2 regions of the Achromobacter sp. 1011791174 genome follow, and region 2 is predicted to be linked to the other one. Evidence: predicted binding sites of a transcription regulator. Region 2 holds the regulator's gene; the other holds the start of a gene.

What was found. The regulator FNR, encoded in region 2, switches genes on or off when oxygen is low (the NO sensors DNR and NnrR bind a similar motif). The targets are predictions, from matches to a motif close to TTGATNNNNATCAA.
Region 1: the regulator FNR is predicted to act here: its motif matches at 831-844, upstream of AC6LJ5_RS19015 (OmpW/AlkL family protein).

Annotation. Positions count from the first base shown of each region.
Region 1 covers NZ_JCBANH010000056.1:29,046-34,223, reverse strand. Annotated here, with positions in the region: gene AC6LJ5_RS19020 (glutamate synthase subunit beta) at 1-666, shown strand, start outside; gene AC6LJ5_RS19015 (OmpW/AlkL family protein) at 907-1,545, shown strand; gene AC6LJ5_RS19010 (LysR family transcriptional regulator) at 1,641-2,504, opposite strand; gene AC6LJ5_RS19005 (YbfB/YjiJ family MFS transporter) at 2,569-3,789, shown strand; gene AC6LJ5_RS19000 (Bug family tripartite tricarboxylate transporter substrate binding protein) at 3,823-4,809, shown strand; gene AC6LJ5_RS18995 (NAD(P)H-dependent flavin oxidoreductase) at 4,831-5,178, shown strand, end outside.
Region 2 covers NZ_JCBANH010000141.1:2,063-7,240, forward strand. Annotated here, with positions in the region: gene clpB (ATP-dependent chaperone ClpB) at 1-574, opposite strand, end outside; gene AC6LJ5_RS28660 (gamma-glutamylcyclotransferase family protein) at 714-1,187, shown strand; gene fnr (fumarate/nitrate reduction transcriptional regulator Fnr) at 1,284-2,012, shown strand; gene AC6LJ5_RS28670 (hypothetical protein) at 2,021-3,175, shown strand; gene AC6LJ5_RS28675 (MFS transporter) at 3,345-4,646, shown strand; gene AC6LJ5_RS28680 (2Fe-2S iron-sulfur cluster-binding protein) at 4,722-5,057, opposite strand; gene AC6LJ5_RS28685 (NUDIX domain-containing protein) at 5,077-5,178, opposite strand, start outside.

The DNA.
Region 1 (5,178 bases), on a different contig from region 2:
ATGGACTTCCTGCGCCAGCAGAACAAGGCCGTGGCCGGCGACCGCCTGACCAACCAGACGCTGGCCAAGGGCAAGCATGTGGTGGTGATCGGCGGCGGCGACACGGGCTCCGATTGCGTGGGCACCAGCAACCGCCACGGCGCGGCCTCGGTCACCCAGTTCGAGCTGATGCCGCAGCCGCCCGAGTCCGAGAACAAGAGCATGACCTGGCCCTACTGGCCCCTGAAGCTGCGCACGTCCTCGTCGCACGAGGAAGGCTGCGAGCGCGACTGGTCCGTGACCACAAAGCTGCTCAAGGGCAGCAACGGCAAGGTCGAGAAGCTTGTCGGCGCGCGCGTCGAATGGTTCAAGGACGAAGCGACCGGCCAGATGAAGATGCGCGAGGTCGAAGGCTCGGAATTCGAGATCAAGGCCGACCTGGTGCTGCTGGCCATGGGCTTCGTATCGCCGGTGCAGACCGTGCTGGACGCCTTCGGCGTGGACCGCGACGCGCGCGGCAACGTGCGCGCCAACACCGACGACTACCGCACCAGCGTCGAGAAGGTGTTCGCCGCCGGCGACATGCGCCGCGGCCAGTCGTTGGTGGTCTGGGCCATCCGCGAAGGCCGCCAGTGCGCGCGCTCGGTGGACGCCTTCCTGATGGGATCCAGCGACCTGCCGCGCTGATCGGCCGGGACCGGCCTGCACGGCCCCCACGCCGCCCCGCGCCGTCCAGGCGCGGGGCGGCGTTTCATTTGCGCGCCTGCCCCCCCAAACCGCGCGCGCGATCCGCGCGGGGCAGCGCGCCGTGTTGCGGCGCGACCACGCGATTCCCGACATCCCGGTAGGGTTTGATTCCTGTCAAGCCTGCCGGCGCCAGGGTTTGAGAACCTGTCGTCTCACCCCACGGAAAGATCGGAGAAGAAAATGTTTTCGAAGCTCGGGCGCGTCCGCGCCACCGCCATCGCCGGCCTGCTGGCCGCCGGCGCCTTCGCCGTCCCCGCCCATGCCCACGAGGCCGGCGATGTGCTGCTGAAGGTCGGCGTCACGCAGGTCCGCCCCGACTCCAACAACGGCAGCGTGCTCAACGGCGGCGTCAAACTGGACGTGAACAACAACGTCCGTCCCAGCTTCACCGTGACCTACATGGCCACGCGCAACATCGGCATCGAACTGCTGGGCGCCTGGCCCTTCCAGCACGACATCAGTGGCGGCGGCCTGGGCAAGATCGGCTCGAGCAAGCAACTGCCGCCCACATTGAGCCTGCAATGGCACATCCTGCCGGACAGCATGGTGCAGCCCTACATCGGCGTCGGCCTGAACTACACGCACTTCTTCGACACCAAGGCCGAAGGCGCGCTGGACGGCTCGAAGCTGAAGCTGAAGGATTCGTGGGGCGTGGCCGCGCAACTGGGCGCGGACATCAAGATCAGCGAGCGCTGGTTCATGAACGCGGACATCCGCTACATCGACATCAAGTCGAAGGTCAGCCTGAACGGCGAACGCATCGGCACCGCGAAGATCAACCCGTGGGTGGCGACGCTGGGCGTCGGCTATCGCTTCTGATCGGGACGCACGCATCAAGCAAGAACGCGCGGGCCACATGCCCGCGCGTTTTTTTTGGCGCTCGCAGCATGGCCGTCGCGCGACCGCCTGACGCCTCAGGCCGCCAGTTGATCGCGCAGCGCCTGCACCGCCGGCGTGTCGTCATCGGCCCGCCACACCAGCCGGGTGCGCGCGGCTCCGTACTTGCCCGGCAGGTCGCGCACCCGCAGCGCGGTCTGCCCGCCCAGCACATCCAGCACGGAGCGCGGCACGATGGCCACGCCCGTACCGGCCGCCACGCAGGCGACGATCGCGTGATAGGACGCGAACTCCATCACCTTGCCCGGCGCCACGCCTTCGCGGCCGAGCCAGGACTCCAGGATGCGGCGATAGGAACAGCCGGACGCGAAGGCGATCACCGTGTGATCGGCCAGCGCCCGCGCGTCGGCGATCTCGGGCCAGGCGCGCGGCGAAATCAGGACCAGCGTTTCGGCGAAGGCCTCGGTTGACGCCAGTCCCTCGGCGGGAAAGGGCTCGGCCACGAAGGCCGCTTCGAGTTCGTAGTCGCGCACCTTGGCCGCCAGCGCGGCCGAGGTGCCCGTGACCAGCTCGATGCGCACCTGCGGCCAGGCCGCGTGGTAGGCCGCCAGCACCGGCGGCAACCGGGCCGCCGCCGTGCTTTCCATGGTGCCCAGGCGCAACGTGCCGCGCGGCGCGCCGTCGCGCACGGCCTGCTGCGCCTCGGCCGACAACCGCAGCAGGCGGTCGGCGTAGGACAGCAGCACGCGGCCCTGGTCCGACAGCACCAGGCGCCGGTTCTGGCGGCGGAACAAGGGCGCATCCAGTGCAGCCTCCAGCTGCTTGAGCCGGGTGGACACGTTGGACTGCACACGGTTCAGCTGGGCGGCCGCGCGCGCCACGCCACCTTCATCGGCCACCGCCTTGAAAATCTGCAGTGCGTCCAGATCCAAATTTCTCATTTAAAGAACCTATGTTCTTAATAATTCACTATTCAAGATATTAGTACAGTCGTAGAGTGGGCTCATGTCAAGCCATGCCCAGCCCCTCGTCCCCGCTCGCAGCGCCGTCAGCCTCGCCTGGCCGGCCGCGCTGGCGCTGGCCGCGCTGATGGGCATCGGCCGCTTCGCCTTCACGCCGGTCTGGCCGCTGATGGCGCACGACGCCGCGCTCTCGCTGGAACAAGGCGGCTGGCTGGCCTCGGCCAACTACGCGGGCTACCTGCTGGGCGCGTTGATCGCGGCCGCGTGGCCGCCGCGCCGGCCGCTGGCCGCGCTGGGCGCCAGCCTGCTGGCGGTGGCGGCGCTGACCCTGGCCATGCCGCTGCCCCACTCCGTGGCGGGCTGGGCCGCGCTGCGGCTGGCGGCCGGCTGGGCCAGCGCGCTGGGCTTCATCTGCGTGGCCTCATGGCGGCCCGCGCGGGCCGGCGACCCGATCGAGCCGGCCGCGTCCGCCGTGGTCTATGCGGGCGTGGGCGCCGGCATCGCGGCGACCGGGCTGGCCTGCCTGGCCCTGATGGCGGCCGGCGCCACGGCGGCGCAATGCTGGGTGGCGCTGGGCGCGCTGGCGCTGGCCTTGTCGATGGCCGCCTGGCCCAGACTGCGCGCGGCGCTGCCGGCCACCGCCGCGTCCGCCCGCCCATCCCACCGGGAACCGCTGCCGCGCGGCATGGCGGGACTGGCGCTGCACTATGGCGTGTTCGGCATCGGCTACATCATTCCCGCCACCTTCCTGCCCGCCATGGCCAAGGACGTCATGCCCGATCCGGCGGTGTTCGGCTGGGCCTGGCCCCTGTTCGGGCTGGCCGCCGCGCTGTCCTGCCTGATGGTGCCTAAGCTGGCGCGCCGGCACGGCGAGATCCGGATCTGGCGCGGCGCGCAGGCGGCGATGGCGCTGGGCATGGCGGTGGCGGCGCTGCGGCACGACCTGGCCGCCGTGATCGTGGCGGCGCTGCTGGTGGGCGGCACCTTCATGGTCATCACCCAGGCCGGCATGGTGGCGGCCCGGCGCCTGGCGGGCGCGGCCGCGCCCCGTGCCGCCGCCCTGATGACGGCGGCCTTCGCCGCCGGCCAGATTGTCGGCCCGCTGCTGGCCGCCTGGACGGCGCGGCTGGGCGCCAGCCTGCCGCAGACGCTGGCGGCGGGCGCGGCGCTGCTGGCGCTGTCGGCCTGGGGCTTGGGGAAAATCACGGCCGCGCGCGGCAGCGCTGGGCATAATGCAGTCGACCCAAGGGGCAATGCCCCCTGAGGCCGCGCTCATTATGAAAGAGGAGTCCCCAGCATGAAACCGTTGCGCCCCCTGATCGCCGCCCTGGCCACCCTCGCGGCCGTCGCCGCCCCGTGCAGCCAGGCCCACGCCCAGGCCGCCGACTGGCCCGCCAGGCCCATCACCATGATCGTGCCCTATGCGCCGGGCGGCTTCGCCGACACCCGCGTGCGCCTGCTGGCGCGCAAGCTGGGCGAATCGCTGGGACAACCCGTCGTGGTCGAGAACAAGGCCGGCGCCGGCGGCGTGGTCGGCACCAACCTGATCGCCAAGGCCCAGCCCGACGGCTACACCATCGGCACCGGCAACCTGGCGCCGATGGCGGTGAACCCGTCGCTGATGAAGGAAATGCCGTACAACCCGCAGAAGGACCTGGCGCCCGTCATCCTGATCGAGAACAGCCCGCTGGTGCTCAGCGTCAACAATGAGCTGCCGGTCAAGACGCTGGCCGACCTGATCGCGCTGGCCAGGAAGCAACCGGGCAAGCTGTCGTTCGGCTCGTCCGGCGTGGGTGGCGCGCACCACCTGTCCGGCGAGATGTTCCGCGAGCAGGCCGGGATCGACATCGTGCACGTCCCGTACAAGGGCGGCAGCCTGGCCGCGACCGACCTGATGGGCGGCCATATCTCGATGATGTTCGAGATGGGTTATTCGGCGCTGCCGGCCATCCAGGGCAAGAAGATCCACCCGATCGCGGTCACCTCGGCCAGGCGCCTGGCCGTGCTGCCCGACGTGCCGACCATGGCCGAATCGGGCCTGGGCGGCTTCGAATCGTATAACTGGCAGGGCATCGTCGCCCCGGCCGGCACCCCGGCGCCCATCATCGCCAGGCTCAATGCGGAGTTCAACCGCATCCTGAAGGAACCCGAAGTCCAAAAGGCCATCGCCGACACCGGCAGCCAGGCCGGCGGCGGCACGCCCGAGGACTTCGCCGCCTTCATCAAGAGCGAAACCGGGAAGTGGGCCCACGTCATCAAAGCTGGAAACATCCAGCTCCAGTAACCCACGCCCCAGGAGCGCGCCATGACATCCCGCCTTTGCGAACGACTTGAACTCGACCAGCCAGTCATCCAGGCCCCCATGGCCGGCGGGGCCACCACGGTGGCGCTGGTGGCCGAATCGTCGCGGGCGGGCGTGCTGGGCTCGCTGGGCGCCGCCTACCTGAGCGCCGCCCAGATCGAGCAAGCCGCCGGCGCGATCCGCGAGCGCACCGACCGTCCCTACGCCATCAACCTGTTCGCGTCCGTGCCGGATCAGCCCTATCGGGGCGACGGCGCGCGCCTGCTGGCGCTGATGGCGCGGTATCACGAGCAACTGGGACTGGACGCGCCCGCCATGCCCGGCCCGCAGGCCGATCCGCTGGCGACGCAG
Region 2 (5,178 bases):
TCTGGATGGTGCGGCGGATCTCGTCGTCGCGACCGATCACCGGATCGAGCTTGCCCTGGCGGGCGCGCTCGGTCAGGTCCATCGTGTACTTGGACAGGGCCTCGCGGTTGGACTCGCCCTCTGCGGCGGACACCGACTCGCCGCCGCGCACGGCGTCGATGGCGGCTTCCAGCGCCTTCTTCTGCAGGCCGGCTTCCTGCAGGATGCGGCCGGCCGGGCCTTTGTCGTCGGCCAGCGCCAGCAGGAACAACTCGCTGGCGATGTAGGTGTCGCCCCGGCGCGCGGCTTCCTTGTCGGTGCGCGTCAGCACGCCCTGCAGCTCGCGGCCGACCTGGACGTTGTCATCGCCCTGCACCTGAGGCAGGGACTTGAGCGCCTGCTCGATGGCCGGCTGCAACCGGTTCACGGCGACGCCGGCGCGCGCCAGCAGGCTACCGGCCCCGCTGTCGGGATCGGACAGCAGCGCGGACAGCACATGTATGGGCTCAATGTAGGGATGATCGTTGCGGGCGGCCAGGCTCTGGGCGTCCGCCAATGCCTGTTGGAACTTGGTGGTAAGTTTGTCGAATCGCATAGTGGTCGTTTGGCTTGTTGAGGAGCCTGACCGATGCATCGCCGGCTGGCTCGATGACCTGAATATGCGGCCGGGACGGGGAATTTCAATACCCTGCCGGCCTTGCGGACTCTATCGACGTGCGGCAACCTGAGGAATCATGAGCATATACGTTTTTGTCTACGGCACGCTACGCGCGGGCGAGATCAACGACCTGGAGCGGACCGCCTCCGACCGTGGACTGCCGGCGGTACGGCGGGTCGGCGCGGCCAGCGTGCCGGGCCGGCTGGTCGACTTCGGCGCCTGGCCCGGCCTGATTCCCGTGGCTGACGGGCGTCGCGTCCTAGGAGATATCTATCAGGTCGAGCCGGCCCATATCCAATTGATGGACGAGATCGAGGACTACCATCCCGGCCGGCCCGGCTGCTTCCTGCGCCGCGACGTGCTGGCGCGCCTCGCGCAGCCGGGCCCGGACGGCGCGGAGCTGCCCTGTCAGTACTACCCGATAGATCCCGCGCGGCGTGGCGCCGCCAGCGACATCGCGGCCGTCGATCACGTCACGGACTGGGTCGTTTACCGCCACGCGGGGAACGCTCGCGCGGCGTCCCTGTCCAAGGACGCCGCGAGCGCGTAAGACACCCGTAGTAACAACGGACTACAATACCAATTGTCATCACGCTTCATGCCCGCATCGGCTACCCGCCGCTCGACGGGCGCTATAGAGGTCAATATGCAAAAAAGGGTCCCCGTAGCCCCAGATGCCGCCCATTGCTCCACGTGTATGCTGGGACACGTGTGCGTGCCCGTGGGCATGGCAGCCGCCGAAGTAGAAAAGCTGGACGAACTGGTGAAGGAACGCGTGCGCCTTGAAAAGGGCAAGACGCTGTACTCGCTGGATCACCCCCTCGACGCGGTCTATGGCGTGCGCTTCGGCAGCCTGAAGACGCAGCTCGAAGACGCGACTGGCCAGATCCAGATCACCGGTTTCCACCTGCCCGGCGAGATCGTCGGCATGGACGGCATGCTCGAGGGCAAGCACGTGTCGGCCGCCGTCGCCCTGGAAGACTCCGAAGTCTGCGTCATTCGCCTAAATGAAGTCGACCGCGTCGCCGCCCACCTGCCCTCGCTGCAGCAGCAGTTCCGCCGTCTGATGAGCCGCGAGATCACGCGTTCGCACCAGATGCTGGCCTCGCTGGGCTCGATGCGCTCCGAGCAGCGCCTGGCGGCTTTCCTGCTGAACCTGTCGCAGCGCTACGCCTCGCTGGGCTATTCGTCCACCGAATTCGTGCTGCGCATGAGCCGCGAGGAAATCGGCAACTACCTGGGCCTGACGCTGGAAACGGTGAGCCGGCTGTTCTCGCGCTTCGCGCGCGATGGGCTGATCCGCATCAACCAGCGCGAAGTCCGCATCCTCGACCAGCCCGCGCTCAAGCAGCTGCTGGGCCAAGAAAGCTGCTGAAGCCGCCCATGCGCCGCGCGCGCGCCTTCCTGCCGGCCGCCAGCCTGATGCTGGCGGCGCGGGCGGCCCCGCTGACGGCCGCCGCGCAGACGCCACTGCCCGACCCCTACGACTACGACGAATCCGCCCCCGCGCCCAAAGCGGCCAAGCCGACGCGCTGGCAGACCGTCGAGCTGGGCAAGCCGGGCCATCGCTACAAGATCCCGGTCTACGCCAACCGCCCGCTGGGCAAGGGCGAACTGGCCGACATCAAGCAGGTGGTGGTGGTGATCCACGGCGTCAAGCGCGACGCCGACCGCTATTACGAATACGTGACCGACCTGCTGGAACGCAATCCGGAGCGCGCGCGCGACACACTGGTGCTGGCGCCGCGTTTTTCCGGTTCCATCGATTCCGGTTTCGCCGGCATGGCGGCATGGCGCAAGGCCAGCTGGGAAGAAGGCGAGGACAGCGTGCAGGCCGCCGGCCGGCCGGCGCCGGTCAGCTCGTTCCAGGTTCTGGATGACCTGCTGCGCAGCCTGGACGACCGCCAGCGCCTGCCCGCGCTGGCCGGCATCGTGCTGGCCGGCCATTCCGGCGGCGCGCAGCTGGTGCAACGCTACGCCGTGCTGAACAACGTCGACGGCCCGCTGCGCCGCGACGGGCTGGCGCTGCGCTACGTGATCGCCAATCCCTCTTCTTACCTGTACCTGACCAACGAGCGGCCACGCCCGGACGGCAAGGGCTACGCGCCCTACGAACGCGGCATCTGCCCCACCTACAACCAGTACAAGTACGGCACCGACAAGCTGCCCGCCTACGCGCGCGGCCAGGAGGAATCCCGGCTGTTCGTGCGCTACGCGGCGCGCGACGTCACCTACCTGCTAGGCGGCGCCGACAACAACCCCGAGCACCGGCTGCTGGACAAGACCTGCGGCGCCGAAGCCCAGGGCTCCACGCGACTGGCGCGCGGCACCGCCTACCTGCAATACGAGTTCCTGCTCGCGTCGCGCGGCGGCAAGCCGGTCACGCTGCACCGCGCCGGCTACGAAGTGCGCGGCGTGGGCCACGACGGCAAGAACATGTTCGGCTCGGAATGCGGCGCCCAGGCCCTGCTGGGCGAAGGCGCGCGCGGGACGGACAAGGCCGCGCCCTGCGAGCCGATCAAGCCGCGCGGCAAGTAGCGCCCGCCAGGCACCGTCCAGGGCGCCCTCCAATCATGACAGCAAGCTGAACGATGGCGCGGCGGCGCGTGCAATTTCGCGCGGCCGGGAGCAATATAGGGACATGCTGGCGGCGGCGCGCTTGCGGCCACGCCGGCGTTTCCCATTCCGGCAAGCAGCAAGGACCGCCATGACGCACACGCATCTGGATGTCGCCGACGCGAAGCGCCGCATCAAGGCCATTTTCGTCGGCTCCATGGGCAACCTGGTCGAGTGGTACGACTTCTACGCCTACACCGCCTTCGCGCTGTACTTCGCCCCCGCCTTCTTCCCCTCGCACGATCCCGTCGTCCAGCAGCTCAATGCCGCCACGCTGTTCGCGGCCGGCTTCATCGTGCGGCCGCTGGGCGGCTGGCTGTTCGGGCATATCGCGGACCGGCACGGCCGGCGGCTGTCGCTGATGGTGTCGGTGGGCATGATGTGCGTGGGCTCGCTGATCATCGCACTCACGCCCACCTACGCTTCCATCGGCCTGGCCGCGCCGGCGCTGCTGGCGCTGGCGCGCGTGATCGAGGGGCTGAGCCTGGGCGGGGAATACGGCGCCAGCGCCACCTACCTGACCGAGATCGCCGACGCCGAGCACCGCGGCTTCTATTCCAGCTTCCAGTATGTGACGCTGATCGGCGGCCAGCTCAGCGCGATCCTGGTGCTGTTGCTGCTGCAGAACGTGTTCCTGACTCACCAGCAGCTGGTGGATTGGGGCTGGCGCATCCCCTTCGTGATCGGCGCGCTGCTTGCCATCGTGACCGCCTTCATGCGGCGCGACATGCCCGAGACCGACTCCTACAAGGCCGCCAGCAAGACCCAGCCGCGCACCAGTTCGCTGCGCGGCCTGCTGAAGTACCCGCGCGAGGTGGCCATCGTGGTGGGCCTGACGGCGGGCGGCACGGCGGCCTTCTACACCTTCACCACCTACATGCAGACCTTCGTCCGGCAGACGGCGGGGTTCTCTGACATCGTCACCACCTATGTGATCGCCGCCTCGCTGATCTTCGCGCTGATCCTGCAGCCGCTGTATGGCGCGCTGTCCGACCGCATCGGGCGCAAGCCCTTGCTGGTGTTCTTCGGCGTCGCGGGCGCGCTGCTGACCGTGCCCATCCTGTACACGCTGGCGCAGACGCGCTCGCCCTTCATCGCCTTCCTGCTGATCTGCGGCGCCTGGGTCTTCACGGCCGGCTACACCTCGATCAACGCCGTGGTGAAGGCCGAGCTGTTCCCGACCAACATCCGCGCCACCGGCGTGGCCGTGCCGTATGCGGTGACCGTGTCGATCTTCGGCGGCACGGCGCCCGCCATCGCCCTGTGGTTCAAGCAGCAGGGGCATGAGCAATGGTTCTATTACTACCTGGCCGGCGTGATCTTCCTGTCGCTGCTGGTGTATGCGACCATGCGCGACACGCGCCGCGAATCGGCCATGCACCGACATGAATAGCGGCAGCGGGCGCGAGCGGGCCTGACGCGGGCGGCCCGCCGCAATAGGCCCGCGCCACACGCCGGCATGCGCCGGCTAGCGTCGCGCTCCGGTCAGCGCCCGCTCGGGCGCGGGCGCGGGCGGCTCCAGCGGCGCGGCCTGCAAGGACTGGATCTCCAGCGCCGTGACGGCATGCGCCACGCAGGGCAGGATCCAGCCCTCTTCCTTCTCGTCGCGCGACAGGCCCGGCCATTCGATGCGGTAGCGGATCTCGCCCTCCAGCATGAGGCACATGCAGGCGCGGCAGGTGCCGTTGCGGCAGGAGCTGGGCAGCTTGATGCCGCCGGCCTGCGCGGCCAGCAGCAGCGGCGTGTCCTCGTCGGCATCGAAACGCAGGCCCGAGGGCTGGATCAGGACCGGATGCGAGGGCATGGCGGAAGGCGACGCAGTCTCAGCCGGCCGCGTCGTCGCGCCAGTCCAGCCGCCAGGCGCCGGACAACACGTTCTGCAGCCACAGCGTGCAGGTCAGGGTCTTGGCGTCCGTCACTTCTCC